Regions from separate parts of the Bradyrhizobium sp. 137 genome, predicted to be linked through region 2. Evidence: riboswitches for the same ligand, from Rfam matches in the RefSeq annotation. Region 2 holds a riboswitch; the other holds the start of a gene.
The links. A riboswitch is a leader RNA that binds a small molecule or an ion and turns the genes downstream of it on or off. The one in region 2 is predicted to bind S-adenosylmethionine.
Positions count from the first base shown of each region.

Region 1: linked by a shared signal. The riboswitch ahead of IVA78_RS23065 (homoserine O-acetyltransferase) and the one ahead of IVA78_RS16655 (O-succinylhomoserine sulfhydrylase) in region 2 are both predicted to bind S-adenosylmethionine.

Region 1 covers NZ_JADPKU010000072.1:12,253-23,202, reverse strand. The annotation lists gene IVA78_RS23075 (alpha/beta hydrolase) at 1-526, shown strand, start outside; gene metW (methionine biosynthesis protein MetW) at 774-1,436, opposite strand; gene IVA78_RS23065 (homoserine O-acetyltransferase) at 1,438-2,640, opposite strand; SAM riboswitch at 2,731-2,810, opposite strand; gene IVA78_RS23060 (chorismate mutase) at 3,016-3,864, shown strand; gene hisC (histidinol-phosphate transaminase) at 3,898-4,995, shown strand; gene IVA78_RS23050 (prephenate/arogenate dehydrogenase family protein) at 4,992-5,927, shown strand; gene IVA78_RS23045 (DUF2125 domain-containing protein) at 6,037-7,221, opposite strand; gene IVA78_RS23040 (gamma-glutamylcyclotransferase) at 7,433-8,044, shown strand; gene IVA78_RS23035 (1-acyl-sn-glycerol-3-phosphate acyltransferase) at 8,041-8,814, opposite strand; gene IVA78_RS23030 (YdcF family protein) at 8,837-9,541, opposite strand; gene IVA78_RS23025 (ABC transporter permease) at 9,710-10,678, opposite strand; gene ftsE (cell division ATP-binding protein FtsE) at 10,671-10,950, opposite strand, start outside.
Region 2 covers NZ_JADPKU010000055.1:37,047-47,996, forward strand. The annotation lists gene IVA78_RS16595 (alpha/beta hydrolase) at 1-213, shown strand, start outside; tRNA gene IVA78_RS16600 (tRNA-Gly) at 218-291, opposite strand; gene IVA78_RS16605 (methylated-DNA--[protein]-cysteine S-methyltransferase) at 463-1,041, shown strand; gene IVA78_RS16610 (AraC family transcriptional regulator) at 1,051-1,890, shown strand; gene IVA78_RS16615 (hypothetical protein) at 1,991-2,269, shown strand; gene IVA78_RS16620 (VOC family protein) at 2,378-2,737, shown strand; gene IVA78_RS16625 (SRPBCC family protein) at 2,982-3,383, shown strand; gene IVA78_RS16630 (hypothetical protein) at 3,483-3,971, shown strand; gene IVA78_RS16635 (MATE family efflux transporter) at 3,968-5,413, opposite strand; gene IVA78_RS16640 (hypothetical protein) at 5,576-6,628, opposite strand; gene IVA78_RS16645 (PAS domain S-box protein) at 6,733-7,146, opposite strand; gene IVA78_RS16650 (2'-deoxycytidine 5'-triphosphate deaminase) at 7,327-8,433, opposite strand; SAM riboswitch at 8,544-8,623, shown strand; gene IVA78_RS16655 (O-succinylhomoserine sulfhydrylase) at 8,697-9,884, shown strand; gene IVA78_RS16660 (SGNH/GDSL hydrolase family protein) at 10,055-10,950, opposite strand, start outside.

The sequences.
Region 1 (10,950 bases), on a different contig from region 2:
TTCGATGACGCTGGCCGGCGTCGGCTCGGGCTCCGAGATCGATAATCTCGACGCCTGGCGCAGGCAGTGCCGCGCCAATGCCGAGCAGTTCGAGGCGCTCGGCTCCGCGGAAGTCGCAAAGGTCACGCGCGAGGCGCCGAGCCGGATTCCCTTCCTGGTGAAGGACCCGCGCGGCCATACCGATTTCTACGCTGCCCTTGCTCGCCACGATGCCAAGGGATCGGCGCGCACGATGCGCGGCTTCCAGGGCGGCCGTCCCTCGATCTATACTATGACGGATGCGATCAGAGGCGTTGCAACGCCGGCGCTGATCATCTGTGGCGACGAGGACGATCCGTGCGTCGGACCGAGCCTGTTCCTGAAGAAGCATCTTCCGGCCGCAGGGCTCGCGATGTTTCCGAAGTCGGGCCACGTCCTCAACCTCGAAGAGCCCGCGCTATTCAACGAGAGCGTGGAGCGGTTCGTCACGCTGGTGGAAGCGGGCCGCTGGCCGGTGCGCGATCCGAGGTCGGTGGCAGCGCATTAGCGTATTGACGAAAGCCAATGCGGGCGCGCTGTCATCCCCCGCGAAGGCGGAGAATCCAGTACGCCGCGGCCTATCGTTTAATTACTCCCGTCTCGGCGCACCGGATCGCCCCGGTCCCGGCTCCGCCAAGGCTACGCCGAGGCCCACAGGAGTGCTCGGCCCGCCGAAGCCTTGGCGAAGGCGGCAAGCCGGGCGATGACAGTTGAGCGCGTTGATGGGGCTCGCCCAAATCTCGAATGACGAGAAACTATTTGCCCCCGCCCCTGCTCAGCAGAAACACGCCCTGCTCGCCGAACATGTTCCACACCCACCATGGCAGGTTCAGCGGCACCGGGCGGCCGTAGAGGTCGAGCGCGACCGAGCGCTCCATCTTGACGTTGATCTGGTCGCAGAGCTCGACAAAATCCTTGATGGTGCAGAAGTGGATGTTGGCGGTGTCGTACCAGGTTGCCGGCAGATTCTCCGTACGCGGCATGTGACCGCCGATCAGGAGCTGGAGCCGCATCTTCCAGAAGCCGAAATTCGGAAACGACACGATGGCGCGGCGGCCGATGCGCAGCAGGTTCTCCAGCACCACCCGCGGCTGCCGCGTCGCCTGCAGCGTCTGCGACAGGATCACGTAATCGAAGGCGTCGTCGGGATAGTTGACGAGGTCGGTATCGGCATCGCCCTGCACCACCGCGAGCCCCTTGGCGACGCAGCGGTTGACGCCCTCGCGCGACAGCTCGATGCCGCGGCCGTCGATCCCACGCGTTTCCAGCAGCTGGAGCAGATCGCCCTCGCCGCAGCCGACGTCGAGCACCTTCGAGCCCGGCTTGACCATCTCGGCAACGAGCAGATGATCGGCGCGAAACTGACCGGACGGCCCCGTCGCAACGCCGTTCAGCGGCAGCACCTCCTGTACCGACATCTTAGCCACCTTTGCCGTTGAGACCGCGGGCCTTGCCCGCGGATTGCAGGAAGGCCCGCGAGATGTCGAAGAATTCGGGGACGTCGAGCAGGAAGGCGTCGTGGCCGCGATCGGTCTCGATTTCGGCGAACGACACCCGAGCGCTTGATGCATTCAGCGCGTGCACCAGCGCGCGCGATTCCGATGTCGGGAACAGCCAGTCGCTGGTGAAGGAGACCACGCAGAAGCGGGTCTTGATGCCCACGAACGCCTTTGCCAGCACGCCACCATGATCGGCGGCGATGTCGAAATAATCCATCGCGCGCGTCAGATAGAGATAGGAATTGGCATCGAAGCGCTCGACGAAGGACGAGCCCTGATAGCGCAAATAGGACTCGACCTGAAAGTCGGCGTCGAACGAAAAGGTCGGCAGCTCACGGTCCTGCATGCGGCGGCCGAATTTCCGGTGCAGCGCAGCGTCTGAGAGATAGGTGATGTGCGCCGCCATCCGTGCCACCGCGAGGCCGCGATGCGGGTGGATACCATGGTCGGCATAGCCGCCATTGCGCCAATCGGGATCGGCCATCACGGCCTGGCGGCCGAGCTCGTGGAAGGCGATGTTCTGCGCCGAGTGCCGCGTCGAGCACGCGATCGCCAGCGCGGAGTACACGCGGGCAGGATAGGCCGCGGTCCATTGCAGCACCTGCATGCCTCCCATCGAGCCGCCCACCACCGCGAACAGCGTGTCGATGCCGAGCCGGTCGATCAGCATCGCCTGCGCGCGTACCATGTCGGGAATGGTGATGACGGGGAAATCGAGACCCCAGACCTTGCCCGTCGCGGGATTGATCGAAGCCGGCCCGGTCGAGCCCATGCAGCCGCCGATCACGTTGGAGCAGATGATGAAGTAGTGTTGAGGATCAAGCGGACGGCCGGGGCCGACCAGCGTCTCCCACCAGCCGGGCTTGCCGGTGACCGGATGCACGTTGGCGACATGCTGGTCGCCGGTCAGCGCATGGCAAACCAGAATGGCGTTGGAGCGATCGGCGTTCAGCTCGCCATAGGTCTGGTAGGCGATCTGGAACGGGGAGAGATCGATGCCGCAATCGAGCCGCAGCGGCTGATCGGCGCCGAAATGCATAACCTGCGAACTCGGATGATCTACCTCGTGCGATCGATCGTCGGCGCTGATCGCGGGACTCGGAATCGACTTGACGCTACCCATCTGAGCATCGACCTCGTTTGCGATCAGACTTACGACCGCAGTGACATCAGGCCATGAAAAACCCGGCCTGAACGATAGGTTCGGCCGGGATCGGAAGCGTCCCCGGCCTGTTTAGCGAGTTTTTTAACGTGGCTGCAAGCCGGCCGGCTCAAATGACCACGGAACAGGCAAAAACTTACTGTCTGGAGCGGTCTTCGTCAAGCCGCGGTCCGGATTAACCCAATTCGTCCCTGATACGTCGCCTGAAAAGGCCCAGCTTCTCCTCGCATTTCTCTTTGCTTTCGCGGCCTATCCTGCCTAATCAGGACATCGACCGCAGCGGTGACGGCACTGACCGATCCGCATTGGAACGCCTCTGAACAGCCGTTGTCAGTCATGTCCCAACGTCCGCCCGCGCCGCCATCGCTTCAGGAATTGCGCAAGGAGATCGACGCGATCGACGAGGGCATGCATCGCCTCCTGATGCAGCGCGGCGACATCATCCACCGCCTGATCCAGGTGAAGCAGACCCAAGAGGTCGGCTCCGCATTCCGGCCGGCGCGCGAGGCCGCCATGATGCGCGACCTCGTCCAGCGTCATCGCGGCATCCTGCCGCTCGACACGGTCGAGAGCATCTGGCGCGTCATCATCTCGACCTTCACCTATGTGCAGGCGCCGTTCTCCGTGCATGCCGACATCTCGGTGAGCGAGCCGGCGATGCGCGATTCCGCGCGCTTCCACTTCGGCTTCACCGTGCCCTACGTCGCGCATTTCAGCGCGCAGGCCGCAGTCGAGGCGGTGGCGAAATCCAAGGGCGACCTGGCGCTGGTCTCGGCGACCTCGAGCCGCACGCCGTGGTGGCTGGAGCTGGAAGCCGACGGCGCGCCCAAGATCATCGCGCGGATGCCGTTCGTCGAGCGCGCCGACCATCCGGCTGCACTGCCGGTGTTCGCGATCTCGCGCGTCGCCGACAGCGCGCTGGTGACTGAGGTCGAGACCTTCAGCGTGCGCGTCTCCGGCTGGAACGCCGAGGTCGCGCGCGCCCTGTCGCCGCTTGCCGAAATCGTGGCGGTGCCCGATACTGCCTTCGACGGCGCCGCCCTGCTGGTTTCGGTCACGAGCGCGACCAGCATCGACAAGATCAGGGCTGCCCTGATCGAGGCAGGGGCCTCGGTGCGCTCCACGGCCCTCGTCGGCAGCCACGCAACGCGCTATACGGTGCCCCCGACAGGGCCGAAATCGTAAGTCGCGAGCCGTCCCGCCAATCCGGAGTTGAAGATGTCCCGCCCCGTGCCGAATCCCGGCATTCTCGATATTGCGCCCTACACGCCCGGCAAGAGCCCGGTGCCGGAGCCGGGCCGCAAGGTGTTCAAGCTCTCGGCCAACGAGACGCCGTTCGGGCCCTCGCCGAAGGCGATCGAGGCGTTCAAGCGAGTGGCGGATCATCTGGAGGATTATCCGGAAGGCACCTCGCGCGTGCTGCGCGAAGCGATCGGCCGCAGCTTCGGTCTCGACCCCAACCGCATCATCTGCGGCGCCGGCTCCGATGAGATCCTCAATCTGCTCGCGCACACTTATCTCAGCCAGGGCGACGAGGCGATCTCGACCACCCACGGCTTCCTGGTCTACCCGATCGCGACGATGGCGAACGGGGCCAAGAACGTGGTGGCGCCCGAAACCAACTTCACCGCCGACGTCGACGCCATCCTCAACGCCGTGACACCGCGGACAAAGCTGGTCTGGCTCGCCAATCCCAACAACCCGACCGGCACCTATCTGCCGTTCGACGAGGTCAAGCGCCTGCGCGCCGGACTGCCGTCGCAGGTGCTGCTGGTGCTGGACGCCGCCTATTGCGACTACGTCTCGCGCAACGATTACGAGATGGGAATCGAGCTCGTCGCCACCACCGAGAACACGGTGGTGACGCACACCTTCTCCAAGATCCACGGACTTGCGGCGCTGCGCATCGGCTGGATGTTCGGCCCCGAGCACATCATCGACGCAGTCAACCGCATCCGCGGTCCCTTCAACGTGTCGACGCCGGCGATGTATGCCGCGGTCGCCGCGATCGAGGACACCGCGCACCAGGCGATGTCGAAGCAGTTCACCGAGACCTGGCGCAACCGGCTGACCGAGGAGATCGGCAAGCTCGGGCTGAAGGTGACGCCGAGCGTCGCCAATTTCGTGCTGATCCACTTCCCGACCGACAAGGGCCAGACCGCGGATGATGCCGACGCCTTCCTCACCAAGCGGGGCCTGGTGTTGCGCGCGCTGAAGAATTACGGCCTGCCGCATGCGCTGCGCATGACCATCGGCACCGAGGAGGCCAACCGCCTCGTGGTTGAGGCCTTGCGCGACTTCATGGGCGGCAAATGAGCGCGCAGGCGCACTTCCAGCGCGTCGCGCTGATCGGCTTCGGCCTGATCGGCGGCTCGATCGCGCGCGCTGCGAAGCTCCAGGGCTTGGCGGGTGAGATCGTCACCACCGCGCGCTCGGAAAAGACGCGCGCGCGGGTCGCCGAGCTCGGCATCGTCGACCACGTCGTGGCGACCAACGCGGAAGCGGTGAAGGATGCCGATCTCGTCATCCTCTGCATTCCCGTCGGCGCCTGTGGCGAGGTCGCGCGGGAGATCGCCGCGCATCTCAAGCCGGGTGCGATCATCTCCGATGTCGGCTCGGTCAAGGGCGCGGTGGTCAGGGACATGGCCCCGCATCTGCCGCAGGGCGTTCATTTCGTGCCGGCGCATCCGGTCGCGGGCACCGAGCATTCGGGTCCGGATTCGGGCTTCGCCGAGCTCTTCATCAACCGCTGGTGCATCCTCACGCCACCGGAAGGCGTCGATGCTGCTGCCACCGATCGCCTGCGCGCGTTCTGGGCGGCAATGGGCGCCAAGGTCGAAATCATGACGCCGGATCATCATGATCTCGTGCTCGCGATCACCAGCCATTTGCCGCATCTGATCGCCTACACCATCGTCGGTACCGCCGACGAGCTGGCGCAGGTGACGGAATCCGAGGTGATCAAATTCTCCGCCGGCGGCTTTCGCGATTTCACCCGCATCGCGGCCTCCGACCCGACGATGTGGCGCGACGTCTTCCTCGCCAACAAGGAGGCCGTGCTGGAGATGCTCGGCACCTTCACTGAGGACCTCGCCAAGCTCACCCGCGCGATCCGCCGCGGCGACGGCGAAGCTCTGTTCGACCACTTCACCCGCACCCGCGCCATCCGCCGCGGAATCGTCGAGATCGGCCAGGATTCGGCCGCGCCCGATTTCGGCCGGCCGCACGCTGCGCTGAAGAAGCCGTAGCTTCGCTCCCGTCATTCCGGGGCGCGCGAAGCGCGAACCCGGAATGACGAGATTTGCGGCTCGAGATTCCGGTTCATTCGCTTCGCAAATGCTCCGGAATGACGGCGAGTCAATACAGCGGCGGGATCTGGCCGACCTTGACCGGACCGAGCAGCACGGCGCCGTCGACGAATTTTAGCGGAAAGCTTCTCGCCTTCTTGCCCTCGAGCGTGCTCTCGGTGCCGATCGAATTGATGCCGGCGGCGACGCCGGCATTGGCGTTCTGCTTGATGACCTTGCCGAGGCCCGGAACGGCGCGGTCGAGGGCGCCGAAGAGATTGTTGAGATCCTGCGACTTCACGCCCGGCGCGACGCGGTCGAGCGTTGCCTGCGGTACACCCTCCTCCAGTATCTTCTCGATGCCGAGCGCCGGGATCACGCGCTCGAGGCCCGTCACCGTCATCTGCAATTCGCCGTCGAGCCGGCCACTGGCCGAGAGGCCGAGCGTGCCGGCCGCAACCGCGATCATCTCGCCCTGCTGGATCCGCGACTGCACGATCTCGATATGGCCGCCGGCGGCCTGGATCTCGCGGAAGCGCTGCGGCCAGGGTTTTGGCGTGACGTCCGTAAGGCCCGTGACCTTCGCGCGCGTGTCCGCCTCGAACGGCTCGGCGAGCAAGGGATGAACGCCCTGGATGCTGCCCTGCGCGACATGGAGCACCGTCTCGATGACCGGATGATCGGACGACGATCCGTCCGCGAGGCGGCCGTGCAGCTCGACCTGCTTGGCGCGCGCGAGCGGCACCTGCACGCTGCCGTCGAGACGGTTGAGGCCGGGATCGTCGAACACGATGGAGGCGCGATCCGGCACGGCCGGCAGACCGACCACGCTGGCGCGGCCCTTGCTCCAGTTCACCACGAAGGTGTTTTGCGTGACGCCGTCAGTCAGCGTCGCCGGCGCGGAGAACTCCGCGATGACGAGCTTGGGGTCGTAGACCTGGGCGACGACCAGGATGTTGTCGAGCTTCGCCGTAAACGGCGTCTTGCTCGCATTCTGCGACACCAGGGCGACGCTGGCGCCGGAGCACTGGACCTCGAAGCGGAACGGGAATCCCGCGATCGAGCGCTTGGCGCAATCATAGACGCGTCCGGATTTGGCCTCCTGCGCGCGCCAGGCGTCTGCGGCGATTTCGGCCTGCGACGCCGCGTAGAACCAGAAACAGCTCCAGGCGACCGCGAGGATCAGGACGAGAACGGGCGCGATGAAAAGGCCCCAACGGGAGCGACGGCCTGTGGCAACGGTCATATTGGACATGCGGCGACCCTTTGACCCCAGATTCAGGCAAATGTAAGCGAGGTCCGCCCCCGACGAAAGGCGGAGAATCCGCTTCGCTTGGGGGCACGGTTCTGCTAAAGCGCGGCGCGATTTGGAAAAATCGTCATCGCGCTTTAGCTCCTTGTTTGAGCATGATCTTTTCGGAAGGCCGCTTCACACTTTTCCGGATCATGCTTTAGCCGTGCCCGAAATGTCGGAAATCACCCTCCCCTCCGTCACCACCGCCAAGGGCGACCTCTGGGTGTTCGGCTACGGCTCGCTGATGTGGCGGCCGGGGTTCGAATTCGAGGAGCGCGTCCCGGCGCGGCTGGTCGGCGAGCATCGCGCGCTGTGCGTCTATTCCTTCGTGCACCGCGGCACGCCGGAAAAGCCGGGCCTGGTGCTCGGGCTCGACCGCGGCGGCGCCTGCCGCGGCATCGCCTTCCGCGTCGCCGAGAAGAACCGCAGCGAGGTCGTCGCCAATTTGCGGGCACGCGAGCAGGTCACCTCGGTCTACCGCGAGGTCATGCGCTCAGTATGGCTGGAGAACGATGCGCGGCAGCGCGTCTCCGCACTCACTTATGTCGTCGACCGCGGTCATGTCCAATATGCCGGCCGGCTCTCGCTCACCGAGCAGCACCGCCATGTCATCCAGGGCCATGGCCAGTCCGGCGCCAATCGCGACTACGTCACCGCGACGGTGAAAGCGATCGAGGCCGAAGGCTTTCGCGACACGCAGCTGCACCAGCTTGCGACGATGCTGCACGGCGATGCGCATTCCCTGCACGCGCCGGCGCCGACCGAAGATCGAGAGAACCGCTAACTGTCCGACCGCGCGTAGCTCGGCGCGGAGCCGATCAAGTGCTCCTGCTCTTTCCGGCCGGCTTCGACGAGACGGCCGGTCGCGTCCTCGATCGCCGTCTGCACGCGCGCGAGAAACTCGTCCTTCGGCAGGCCCGACGGCAGTGGATCGAGGAATTCCACCACCAGCGTGCCAGGATAGCGCATGAAGGTGCGGCGCGGCCAGAACAGGCCGGAATTGAGCGCGACCGGCAGGCACTGCACGCCGCAGGAGGAGTAGATCTGCGCAAACCCTGTCTTGTAGGCGGGGGCAGCGCCCGGCGCACGGCGCGTGCCTTCCGGAAAGATCACGAGCTGGCGGCCGCCGCGCACGGCCTCGCGCGCCCGCCGCGTCATGTCCAGCAGCGCCTTCACGCCGGCATTGCGATCGATCGCGATCATGCCGGTCTTGACCAGGAATTGACCAAAGACCGGGATCTGCATGAGCTGGCGCTTGAGGATGAAGATCGGGTGATCGAAAAAGCCGGGTAGCACGAACGTCTCCCAGAACGACTGGTGCTTTGCCACGACCAGCAACGGTCCCTGCGGGATCTTCTCGACCCCGCGGAATTCCACCTTGATGTTGCAGATCACGCGCATCAGGATCAGCGTCGCCTTCGCCCACCATTCCGCGACCGTCAGCATGGCGCGCGGCGGCAATGCGAAGGTCGGCAGCGCCACGATCGCCAGGCACACCAGCACGGCGTAGAACAGCACGTTGAACACGAGCGAGCGCAGGAAAATCAGGAACATCGACGATCCGATCAATTGCCGGTCAATTGGCCTGTGCTGTGGCGGGCCGCTTCGGCTGCACGCCCACAGGCTGCTCCGACACTTCGGGCGAAAGGTCAATCCCGAAATTCTCCAGCCGCACCCTGAGCTCGGCCGCGACGTACTTGGCGTATTCCGACAGCAGCAGCCGCAACGTCGGCGCCGAAGTCCACCACGGCTCCTCGCGCCATTTGTCCCCGACCACCGCGAACGGGATCAATGTGGTCTGCGGCATCGCATGGGAGAATTCCACCAGCGCGCGGGGCATGTGATAGTTCGAGGTGACCACGATCAGCGATTTGAACTGGCGCCCCTCGGCCCAGCGCCGCGCCTCCGCCGCATTGCCGCGCGTCGAGAGCGCGGTGCGGTCGAGGTCGACGCAGCAGGTCATGAAGGAGTGGTTCTCCGGCAGGGTGCGGGAGATGTCGCTCGCCGTCGAAGTCGGATGCACGCCCGAGATCAGGAGCCTCCTGCCGTAGCCGGCAGCGAGCAGCTCCATCGCGTCCGATACCCGGGAGGAGCCGCCGGTCAGCACGACGATGCCGTCCGCCTTGCGATCCGGCACCATCTCGGCGCCGCGCAATTGCGACAGGAACGCAACGAAGCCTGCTGCCGCGCCGATGAAGGCAAGCGCGATCGTCGACACGATTGCCGCGCGCAGCCAGCCGCGCGGCAGTTTTGGCGATCGATCGTCGGTCGGCGAGGTCATGCGATGTCGGTGATCCCTTCCCAGAGGTGATTTTAAGACGTTTTGAGGCGAAGTGGAGTCTGGTTATTGGGCTCTGCGAGCGGAAGGCACACCTCCTCTCGCCGCGTCGCCAGTGCGCTCCCGCTCCCCGCCAGCGCGAGAGGCGAAGAAGCCGCTATCACCCAACACTCAATCGATATCATTCAGCGTCGCGAACAGCGTCTGGCGGGAGGCGACCGCGGTGATGGCGCCGATCAGCACCGCCTGGACCGCGAGCACGATGTAGCCGGATGGCCGCAGCGAGAAGGTGCCGAGCAGCGCGGCGAACTGATCGCCGACAGGGGTGCCGGAGAACCAGCCGGCGATCGACTCGGAGAAGCCGAACACCAGCATGGCGGCGCCGCCCCCGATCACGCCGCCCTCCAGGCCCAGCCTGAGGAAGTGGCGCAGGAAGCGGTTGGCGATGTAACGGTCGCCGGCGCCGACGAAATGCAGGACCTCGACGATCGGGCGGTTCGCCGCCATGGCGCCGCGGGTCGCGAACGAAACCGAGATGATGGTGGCGATGATGACGAGGGCGAGAATGCCGATGCCGGCGAGCACGGTGGCGTTGGTCATCGAGCGCATGCGCTCGATCCAGGCGCGATGATCGTCGACACTCGCGCTCGGCGCCACCTGGGTGACCCGCGCGCGCAGGACGCCGAGATCGAGCGGCGTGCCCGGCTGCACGCGCGCGATGATCATGCGCGGCACCGGCAGATCGTCCATCGACAGGCCGGTGCCGAGCCAGGGCTCGAGCAGCTTGCCGCTTTCGTCCTTGCTGAACGGCTTGACCTCGACGATGCCGGCTTGCGCGCGCATCGCCTCCGTCACCGCCGCGGTATCGCGTTCGAGATCGCGGCCAGCCTGCGGACGGACCTGGATGGTGATTTCGCTCGCGACCTCCGACTGCCATTCGGCGGCGGAAGCGCTGACCAGCAGCACCGTGCCGGTCGTCATCGAGGCGAGGAAGGTCATGATGGCGACGACGGCGACCAGCGCGCGGCCGTGGATCGAGGCACGCGGCACGATCGGCGACATGTTGCGCGCCTGGGCCGGAAGCTGCGGACGCTCCTGCCCGAGGTCAACCAGCACGCCGCGCTCGTCGGTCCTACTCATAGACGTGCAGCCGTCCCTGATGCAGCACCAGGCGCCGCGCCTCGTACTGGTCCATCAGGCCGATGTCATGGGTCGCGATAATGACGGCCGTGCCTGATTTGTTGAGCTCGATGAACAGCCGCAGCAGGCGGCGGCCGAGCGTCGGGTCGACGCTGCCGGTCGGCTCGTCCGCGAGCAGCAGCTGCGGGCGCGAGATCACGGCGCGGGCGATCGCCGCGCGCTGCTTTTCGCCGCCGGACAGGATCGGCGGCAGCGCATCCATGCGATCGCCG
Region 2 (10,950 bases):
AAGGTGACCGTGCCCTCACTCTTCATCGCCGGCGACCGTGACATGGTCATTGCCTTCCCCGGTGCCGCCGAGCATCTCGCCAACATGAGACAATGGGTGCCGCAGCTACGCGAGATCAAGATGCTGCCGGGCTGCGGACATTGGACGCAGCAGGAGCGGCCGGCGGAGGTGAACGCGGCGATCGTCGAATTCCTGCGAAGCCTGCCGAACTGAAGCTTGGAGCGGGCGAAGGGAATCGAACCCTCGTATGCAGCTTGGGAAGCTGCCGTTCTACCATTGAACTACGCCCGCGCACGCGTGCTTCGCGCACCCCCTGATTAGCCGAGACGGCGCCGCGAGCCAAGCGCTTTGGCGCAGGCAACCTGACGCTTCTTAACGGTTTGGCAAGATTCCAGGTGCGCCGGATTGTGGCGGTGTTATGATTTCGTGTCTGGGGAGACGTGCACTGAGTGGGGCGTGTGCATCGTGGGGCGTGGTTACGCGATCTTCGACACGGCCATAGGGCGCTGCGGCATCGTCTGGAGCAGCACCGGCGTGGTCGCGGTGCAATTGCCGGAGGCGCGGGAGATCGACACCCGCCGCCGGATTTTTGCGGTCCATCCCGAGGCGCGTGAGCAACGGCCGTCCAAAAACGCCGAGCTTGCAATCGAGGGCATCGTGGGCCTGCTGCAGGGCAGCGACCCCGATTTTTCCGACGTCAGCCTGGACGCCGGCGGCGTGCCCGCCTTCAACCGGCGCGTCTACGAATACGCCTGCACCATTCCGCGCGGGGACACGCGCACTTATCACGAGGTTGCGAAGGCGCTTGGCGCCTCCGGTGCCGCGCATTCGGTGGCGCAGGCGATCGCAAAAAATCCCTACATGCTGATCGTCCCCTGCCACCGGGTGCTGGAGGCCGGCAATTACACCGACCGACTCTCGCCCTACGCCGGCGTGATCTCCAAGCGACGGCTGCTGGCGCTCGAGGGCGCCCATCCCATCGCCAGCAAGACGCTGTTCGAGGTGCTGCTGCCGGTTGCCCCGCCACGCGCGCCTACCTAGATAGGCGGCATGGAAGCGACCACGCTGCTGACGACGCCATCGCTGACGGTCTCCGAATTTCGCTGCGATGCGGGACCGGAGGACACGCCATTTGCGGAATGCCGCACCGGCCATTCCATCGCCTACGTCCGCTCCGGCAGCTTCGGCTGCCATTGCCGCGCCGGCTTCTTCGAACTGGTGGCGGGCTCGATGCTGGTCGGCGCCCCCGGCGAGGAATACACCTGCACGCATGAGCACGTGTGCGGCGACGTCTGCCTGTCCTTTTTCCTCAGTGAAGATCTGGTCGACGCGCTCGGGGGACGCCGCGAGGTCTGGCAGGTCGGCGCGACGTCGCCGCTGCCCGAACTGATGGTGCTGGGCGAGCTGGCCCAGACGGCGGCAGATGGCAACAGCGATCTCGGCCTCGACGAGGTTGGCCAAATCCTGGCCGGCCGCTTCATTGAGGTCGTCTCGGGCAAGGCGCGCAAGCCGGCGCGGCCCACTGCGCGCGACCGCCGCCGCGCGGTGGAAGCCGCGCTGTGGATCGACGACAATTCGCATGCCGAGCTCGACCTCGAGCAGGCAGCAAAGCAGGCCGGCCTCAGCCCGTTCCATTTCCTGCGGCTGTTCTCGGCCGTGCTCGGTGTCACCCCGCATCAATATCTGGTGCGCTCGCGCCTGCGACACGCCGCGCGGCTGCTCACCGAGGACGATACCGCGGTCACCGACATCGCCTATGACGTCGGCTTTGGCGATCTCTCCAACTTCGTCCGCACCTTCCATCGCGCCGCGGGCGTCTCGCCGACCAAGTTCCGGCAGGCCTCGAAGGGACAGCGCAAGATTCTCGACGAAAGACTGGCTGTGAACTGATGGGGCTCAGCGCTAAGCCTTCCTTGACCAGACGCGGCGGAATAGATCGCCTCCCGTGCACCGCGATAAAGTCCGACCGAAGCGTGCCGCGAGACGCAACGTGGAATGGATCCTGATCATCGGCATCGGCGCCTTCGCCTACTACCGCATGAGGCGTGCGCATGAGAAGGCGGACGAATATGCCGCAACCGGTATGGCGCGATCACCGCTGTACTGGTCAACCGCGGCGCTCACCATGACGTTGCTCGGCCTCTCCCTTTACATGGCTCATCTTGGGCACGAGGGGACGATTCCATGGGCCTATTGGTTGATCGTGGTTGTTCTGTTCATAATAATCCTGCTGCTGCGCCGCGCCTTGAAATGGCGCTACCCGATCTAGCTAGCACGGGCGGAGAGCAAGATTCTCCAAGAGCAGCTTGCCCTCAACTGACTAGGTTCGTCTCCGGCGCGCGCCATCAAGCGGCGCGCTTCTGCAATGGAGACGATCATGTACGACCACATCGGATTGCGCGTTGCCGACCTCGATGCCGCCACGCGCTTCTACACAGCAGTGCTGGCGCCGCTCGGCTATGTCCTGTGCTCGAGCGGCGACGGCTATGCCGGCTTCGGGCCGACGGGCGAGCCGGCGCTGTGGCTGCACCTCAACAAGGGACGCAGGGCCGACGGCGCGCATATCGCGTTTCGCGCCAAGGGTCACGACGCGGTCAAGGCGTTCCACAGCGAAGGCCTGAAGAACGGCGGTCGCGACAATGGCGGCGCCGGGCCGCGCAAGGATTACAGCCCGACCTATTATGCGGCGTTTTTGATCGACCCTGATGGCAACAATGTCGAGGCGGTTTGTGCGTGAGCGTGCTCGCGCCTCGCTACAAGCCGTCATGCCCCGGCTTGCCGCCTTCGCTAAAGCTTCGGCGGCCGAGCACCCTTGAGGCCCCGGCGTAGCCTTGGCGAAGCCGGGACCGGGCATCCCGTACGCCGCGGCTTCTCGATCCTATCACGTCGATCTCTGGAATACTGGTTCGCCCGATCAAGTCGGGCGATGACACCTGAGATGACGGCCCTATCGCCCGCCTCTCCACATTATAGGAATCCCCATGGCCTCCATCCACAATGACATTCCCCTTCCCGCCTCCGCGCGCGACGTCTGGGACGCGGTGCGCGACTTCGGCGCGCTGCATCAGCGGCTGGTGCCGGGCTTCGTCACCGCCTGCAACCTCGACGGCGATGCGCGCATCGTCACCTTTGCCAACGGTTCGGTGGCACGCGAGGTGCTGGTCGATTGCGACGACGCGCGACGACGGCTGGTCTATGCGATCAACAACGAGCGGCTGAAGCACTACAGCGCCTGCGTGCAGGTGATCGCCGAGGACGAGACGCGGTGCCGCCTGGTCTGGACCATCGACATGTTGCCGAACGAGCTTGCATCCTATGTTCAGGGACAGACCAGCGAAGCCGTGATCGCGTTGCACAGGGCTTTTCCGCCCGCCGCGGCGTGACCTTTCTCACAGCGATCCGCCCTCGCCAGCCGTAACCATGCGACGTGCGTCCGGTTGGCTCCGCTTTCCCGGCGGAGCCACGCACGCGAGGAGCATGCCATGAGAGGTGCGGACAAGGTGATCTGCCAGGCGGCCGCCGTGCTGCTATTGTTTTCCGTCGCGAGCACGCCGGCGAAGGCGCAGCTTGCGGGTTTTGGTGGTGGTGCCGATGGCGAGGACATGATGGCCCAGATGGCGCCAATGCTGGAGATGATGAAGGCGAAGATGGGCAAGCGCCGCTTCGCCATGCTGATGCAGACCATGGGCCCGATGATGAGTCGCATGATGGAGAACGGCGGCGGGCTCGGCGGCATGATGGGCGGCGGCCTGTCCGGCGGCAATCTCGGCGGCGGCTTCGGTGCGCCGAACTACGGCGGCTACACGCCGATGAGCGGCGGCTATATGCCGGCCGGGCTCGGCGGCATGGGCGGCCGCGACGTCATGGGCATGCTCGGCGGCGCCGGAGGCGGAGACATGATGGCGATGATCCCGCAATTGATGCGGCTCGCCAATGCCGGCGGCGGCCATCGCCGCCACAGGCATCGCTAGTCGGCAGCAGCTGACAGAGCTGGCCTGATCGCAGGTTTCATCTTGCGCGGTCCCCAGCGGGTCAGCACCACGCTGGAGCACGACAGCAGGCCGAGCACGACCATCGAGCTTGCGGCGAGCCAGAAGAAGCTCTGCGCTGTAGCGCCGTGGGCCGACAGCCACCAGCCACAAGCGGCGATGTAGATCAATCGCGCGGTCTGCGCCAGCACCGGCCCGATCACCTTGGCGGCGCCCTGCGAGGAGAAATACATCGTCGTTGCAAGGCCGAAGAAGGCGTAGAACGGTCCGACCGTCGAGAGATATTGATGGCTCGCCGCGCGCACGGCCACGCTGTCGGTGAAGATGTTGACCCAGAGATCGGGGAAGATCGCAACGAGGCATGCCGGCGCGCCGACCGCCACGAAGGCCGCAGCACTGGCGATCCAGGCGATGCGCCGGGCGCGCGCGATGCGGCCCGCCCCGATCGCCATCCCGACCATCGGCACACAGGCGATGCCGAACGAGAATGCGATCGAGGTCAGCAGGAATTCCAGCCGCGCGCCGATACCGTAGCCGGCGAGAATCGCGGTGCCGAACTGCGCCAGCATGTGAGTGAAGATCGAGATCGTCAGCACCGATTGCAGCGGCGAGAAGCAGGCGATGGCGCCGACCTTCAGGATGTCGAAAAACATCGCCCATTGGATGCGCAGGCCGCGCAGCTTCAGGACGATTCGGGCGCGGCCGGAGAACAGATACCAGCCCATCGCGCCGATGTTCATGCAATAGGCGATCAGCGCGCCGGCCGCGACGCCGCGCATGCCGAGCTGCGGCACCGGCCCGAGCCCAAGGCCCAGCGTGCCCCCCAGCACGATCTGCCAGACCGCCGAGTTGAGGATCAACAGCGACGGCAGCTTCATGTTGCCGGTACCGCGCAGGACGCCCGCCAGGGTGTTGAGCAGCCAGGGCAGCACCGCGCCGCCGAAAAACACCTGCGTGTAGGCGATGGCGTGGGTCAGCACATTGCCGCGGCCGCCGAGCAATTCCAGCAGGCGCGGCCCGAAGATCAGCATTCCCAGCATGAAGACGAGACCGAAGCTGATGCCGATCAGAATCGCGTGCACGGCGAGCGTTCCGGCGCGCTCGCGATCCCCGGCGCCGAGCGCACGCGCGATGGCGGAGGCCACCGCGCCGCCCATGGCGCCGCCCGACATCGTCATGGTCAGAATCACGGTCGGAAACACCAGCGCCATCGCGGCCAGCGCCTCGACGCCGAGCCGGCCGACATAGGAGGTCTCGGCGATCACCACGCACATGCCGGCCGACAACCCGATCACGTTCGGCCAAGCGAGCCCAAGCAGCGTGCGCAGGATCGGACCGTCGGTCAGCGCGCTCCTGACCGGCCGCGGAGGCGGCGGCAGCGGGCGCTCCTGTTCATCGACCGGGATTTCGGCGATGTCGGACATGTCTTCTCCCGGACACGAGCGCCATTTGCGGCGCGGCAATAAACAGGTGTGCCAATCAATCTATTCGCGCGCAGGGCGCGGCAGGGCTTGTTAGCATGGCGGGCGCCGATTCCTCCTGCGTCAGGTGCAGGCGTGCCCTGCGGCGGCGGCTTGTCACCGTCGCTATTCAATCGTCCAGACCAGCGGCGGGCGGCCGCCCTTCGCGGTGTGCATGCGCACGCCTATGTTTCTTCCGCATCCTGCAGCGAGGCCTTCGAACAATCCTTCCAGCACCTTGGCGCAGGTTTGGTGATAGTCGGCGACATCGTCCATCAGCCTCCAGCTCTGCTGATGGATTGCAAAGGCGCCTTCGGATTGCGAGGTCTCGGCCGCATCGTCCTGCGCGGCAAACAGCGCGCTCAGGAACGATGCGAATTCGCCCGCACCGCCGCGGCTCATCGCCAACGCCGCCGCGACCTCGTCGAAATATTGCATGCCGATCAGCTTGCCGGTGAGATGCAGGAGATAGCCGGCGTCCTCGGGGCCGAACAGCTGCACCATCACGGGCGCGGCGGTGCGGACATATTCCATTGCGTAGTTGCGATAGGCTTTTTCGAGCCGCGGTTTCGGCCAGCTCGCCACCGGCAAAGCCGGCGCGGTCTTCGCATCGAACGTAGGGGCCTCCAGATGCCGCGCGAACACCAGGCGCTGGTCAAGATCGAGCGGATGATCGTATTGATGATAATAGCCTTCGAGCCCATCCTGGCCGTCGACGCTCTGCTTGGTGCAGACGAAGCCGAGGCGGAGATCGCCGAGGGCTACGCCGTTGTTGGCGTGCCAGCCACGCAGCATCGCGCAGCTGACTTCGCCCGGCACGCCGCAGATCGCGGTGCCCTTCCAGATCCAACGCGGCGGCGGATAGCGGATCCAGGCCTTGGTGTCGCTCTCATACATGTATTCGACATGCACGCCGCCGATCCAGTTCGAGAGATAGTGATATTGCGCGGCAGCCACCGCCGGCGGCAGATGACGGAGGCCGAGCTTTTCCAGCCCCGGCAGGAAGCGCTCCTGCTGCTGGCGGCGGAACACGCGGAAGACAAATTCAGCGGCATCCGCCGTGCCGCGCCGCGTGACCACGGTGAGGATCAGGCCGGTGAAGTAGGCGTGATAGAGATCGGCGACCGCGCGCCAGCGTTTCCGTTGGGCTTGCTGCGCTGTGTCTGATGCGGCGGTCATGTTCGCTCCCGATCGTTGTTTTGATCGAATGTGTCACTGCACCCGGTGACAGGCAACATGGCACGCATGCAGACCGCCCTGCACGACGGCCCGTCAATTCCGCATCACGAATTTTGCGCAGCCTTGGCCGCGCGTTCGCGCTCGATGCGCTCCGTCACGTCGCGCGCCATCGCGACCGATCCGAGCACGGCTCCGCCGGCATCCCGTACCAGCGCGAAGGTCATCTCAATGTAGAGCTTGCGCCCGCTCTTGTGCAGCGCGCGTGTCAGCGTCGGCTTGCCCGCGAGCTTCATCGTGCCGCTGGCCAGCGCAGCCTCGAAGCCTTTCCAGTGCGCGGCGCGCAGATGCTCGGGAATGATCAGATCGAGGTTCTGGCCGAGCGCCTCCCCGGCGGAGAAACCGAACAAGGCGGCCGATGCCCGATTCCAGCGCATGATCGTGCCGGAGCGATCCGAATAGATCAGCGCGTCCGCGACGTCGTCGATGATTCTCGCGTCGAGTTGGGATGGATTGGTCATGACACCACCTCGCATGTAGCCCGGACTTCGGCTCGCATCCTGACACATACTCGGTGTCATCGCCCGACTTGATCGGGCGATCCAGTACTCCGCTGCGGAAGTTTCTTGCAACGAACTATCGCCGCAGAGTACTGGATGCCCCGGCCAAGCCGGGCATGACAGCGGAGCGTGGGGCTAGCGCTAGACCCGGAAATGCTTGCTCAGCTTCAGCCCCTGCGCCTGGTAGTTCGAGCCGATGCGCTGGCCGTACATCGCATCGGGACGCGCCAGCATCTTCTCGTAGACGAGGCGGCCGACGATCTGGCCATGCTCGAGGATGAAGGGCACCTCGCGCGAGCGCACCTCCAGCACGGCGCGCGCGCCTTGCCCGCCGGCACCGGCATAGCCGAAGCCGGGATCGAAGAAACCGGCATAATGCACGCGGAATTCGCCGACCAAGGGATCGAACGGCACCATCTCCGCGGCGTAATCGGGCGGGACCTGCACGGCCTCTTTCGAGGCCAGGATGTAGAACTCGCCGGGATCGAGGATCAGGCTGCCGTCGGGACGGGCCGACATCGGCTCCCAAAAATCTTCCACCGCATAGCCGGAGCGGCGGTCGACGTCGACGACGCCGGTGTGGCGCTTGGCGCGGTAACCGACGAAGCCGTTGGCCTTCTCGCCGGAGAGGTCAACCGAGACAGCGACGCCGCCGGACAGATCGGCATCGTCGATGTCGACGAGGCGCTCGGTCGCATGCAAGCCATCGAGCTCGTCGGCATTGAGGATGGCGTCACCGGTGCGGAAGCGTACCTGGGACAGGCGCGAGCCCTCGCGCACCAGCACCGGAAACGTCTTCGGGCTGATCTCGGCATAGAGCGGGCCGTGATAACCGGCGCCGATCATGTCGAAGCGGCGGGTCCCGTCGGCGATCACGCGGGTGAAGACGTCGAGCCGGCCGGTCGAGCTCTTGGGATTCGCGGCCGCGACGATCTCCGGCGGCAGCGCGAGGCTCTCCAGCAGCGGCACGATGTAGACGCAGTTGGTCTCGAGCACCGCGCCGTCGGCAAGGCTGAACTCGTGCAGCTTCAATTCGTCGATGCGCTCGGCGACGGTGGCGCCGGGACCGGGCAGGAAGCTGGCGCGGACGCGATAGGCGATGTCGCCGAGGCGCAGATCGAGGCTCGCCGGCTGGATCTGGCTTTCGACGAAGTCGTAGGCGGGCAGGATCAGCCCCGCCTCTGCCATCGCCGCAATCATGCGGTCAGGCAGGATACCATTGGCGTCGGCAGCGACCGTGAACGTCAACCGGGGGTCCTCAGCAAGGGGCAAACGCATCCCGAGATACGGGAAATACTAGCCTTTTACGGCTATCCGATGGACGCCTTGACGGAAAGGGCATTGCGGAATATGAGCATCACTTATCCCGTGGTGATTTGAGCCGGCCGGCTTGCAGCCACGTTAAATAAGTCGCTAAACAGGCCGGGGACCTCTGTGATCCCGGCCCATGGAGATATCCAGGCCGGTTTTTTTGTGACCATTTTTGCTCGAATGGTCATGTCGGAGGTCCTATGTCGAAGTCGCCTGCCACTTACCGTCCCGAAACCCGCCTGGTCCATTCCGGCACCCTGCGCTCGCAATATGGCGAGACGTCGGAGGCGCTGTTCCTGACGCAAGGGTACGTCTACAACAGCGCCGAGGAGTGCGAGGCGCGGTTCAAGGGCGAGGACCCCGGCTTCATCTATTCGCGCTATTCCAATCCGACCATCGCGATGTTCGAGCGCCGCATGATCGAGCTCGAAGGCGCCGAAGCCGCTCGCTCGGCGGCCACCGGCATGGCCGCGGTGACGACTGCGATCCTGGCGCCCCTGAAGGCGGGCGATCATGTGGTGGCGTCGCGCGCGCTGTTCGGCTCGTGCCTCTATGTGGTGCAGGATCTGCTGCCGCGCTACGGCATCGAGACCACGCTGGTCGACGGCCTCGACCTCGACCAATGGCAGCGCGCTCTCAAGCCGAACACCAAGACGTTCTTCCTGGAGAGCCCGACCAATCCGACGTTAGATGTGCTCGACATTCCCTCGATCGCCGAGATCGCGCACAAGGGCGGCGCGCGACTGGTGGTCGACAACGTGTTCGCAACCCCGATCTGGCAGAGCCCGCTCGCGCTCGGGGCCGACGTCGTGGTCTATTCCGCGACCAAGCATATCGACGGCCAGGGGCGGTGTCTCGGCGGCATCATCCTGTCCTCGGAAGCCTTCATCGCCGAGCACATCCACAATTTCATGCGCCAGACCGGCCCGTCGATCTCGCCGTTCAACGCCTGGGTCCTGCTCAAGGGCCTGGAAACGCTGGGCGTGCGCGTGCGCGCGCAGACCGACACCGCAGCGCGCATTGCCGAGGTGCTGGCGAGCCATCCCAAGATCTCGCGGCTGGTCTATCCCGGCCGCGCCGATCATCCTCAGGCCGCGCTGGTGAAGAAGCAGATGCGTGGCGGCTCGACGCTGGTCGGCTTCGAGGTGAAGGGCGGCAAGCAGGCGGCGTTTCGCGTGCTCAATGAGTTGAAGCTGGCGAAGATCTCCAACAATCTCGGCGACGCCAAGAGCCTCGTCACGCATCCGGCCACTACGACGCATCAGCGTCTGAAGCCCGAAGACCGCGCCGCGCTCGGCATCAGCGAAGGCTTCATCCGCTTCTCCGCCGGGCTCGAGCATGCGGAAGATCTGATCGAGGATCTGACCGCGGCGCTGGAGAAGGCGTGATCTTCTTACCCTCCCCTGGAGGGGGAGGGTCGGCTCACATGGAGCGCAACGAAATGTGAGACGGGGTGGGGTGACGGTCTTTCCGCATCCAACGCCCGAGCGGAGAGATCACCCACCCCGCTCGCCTGTGCGCGATCGACCCTCCCCCTCCCAGGGGAGGGTGAAGCAACCTACATCGGCCGATACGTGCGCACATCCGCGGGCACGTTCACACCGAGCTTGATCTGGCCGACGGAGCGGATGATGTCATCGGCGAGGAGTTGGGCGAAGCATGCGTAGCCCCAATCGTTCATGTGCAGGCCGTCGGCGATAACGAAACTCTCGACCGGGATCGCCTGCTTCTCGTGCCAGTCGCGCATCACCTCGAAGCGCGGGAAGATGCCAACGTGACGGAGCTCGGCGACCTTGCCGAGCAGCTTCACCATCTTGCCGGCGCTCTCGGCGCGCTGGTTGACCGCCGGCGAATATTGCGGATCGACCAGCACGATGTCGGCGCCACCGGCGGCCTGGATGCGGCTGATGCCGTCCTCGACCAGTTTTGCGGTATCGGCGGGATCGAGATTGCGCAGCACGGCGTTGGTGCCGACCTGCCAGATCACGAGATCCGGATGCACGTCGATGACCTGCGTCTGGAGGCGCTTCATCATCTCGGGCGCATCCTCGCCACCGACGCCGGCATTGATGACGGTGATGTCAGCGGTCGGATAGTGCCGGCGCAGCTGTGCGGCGAGACGGTTCGGATAATTGAACTCCGGCGAGCTCGCACCGAATCCTGCGGTGGACGACGAGCCGAACGCGACGATGACGACGGGCTGGCCGGCGACGAGCTTGCTTGCGACACGCGGCAGCGAGCCCATCGCCTTCGAGCCGCCCTTCGGCGGCAGGCAGGGCACGCGGCTGAAGATGTCGCCGGCGGACTTTGCGACTTCCTTCACCTTGTCGATGGCGCGCGCCGTGACGCCGCGCTGCTCGGGGGACGTCGCGGCGACGGTGGTCTGGGAGGGCGGTGCGGCAGCGGAATCAGCCGGCTGCGCGGGCGTCGCCTGAGCGGCTTGCGTCTGCGCGC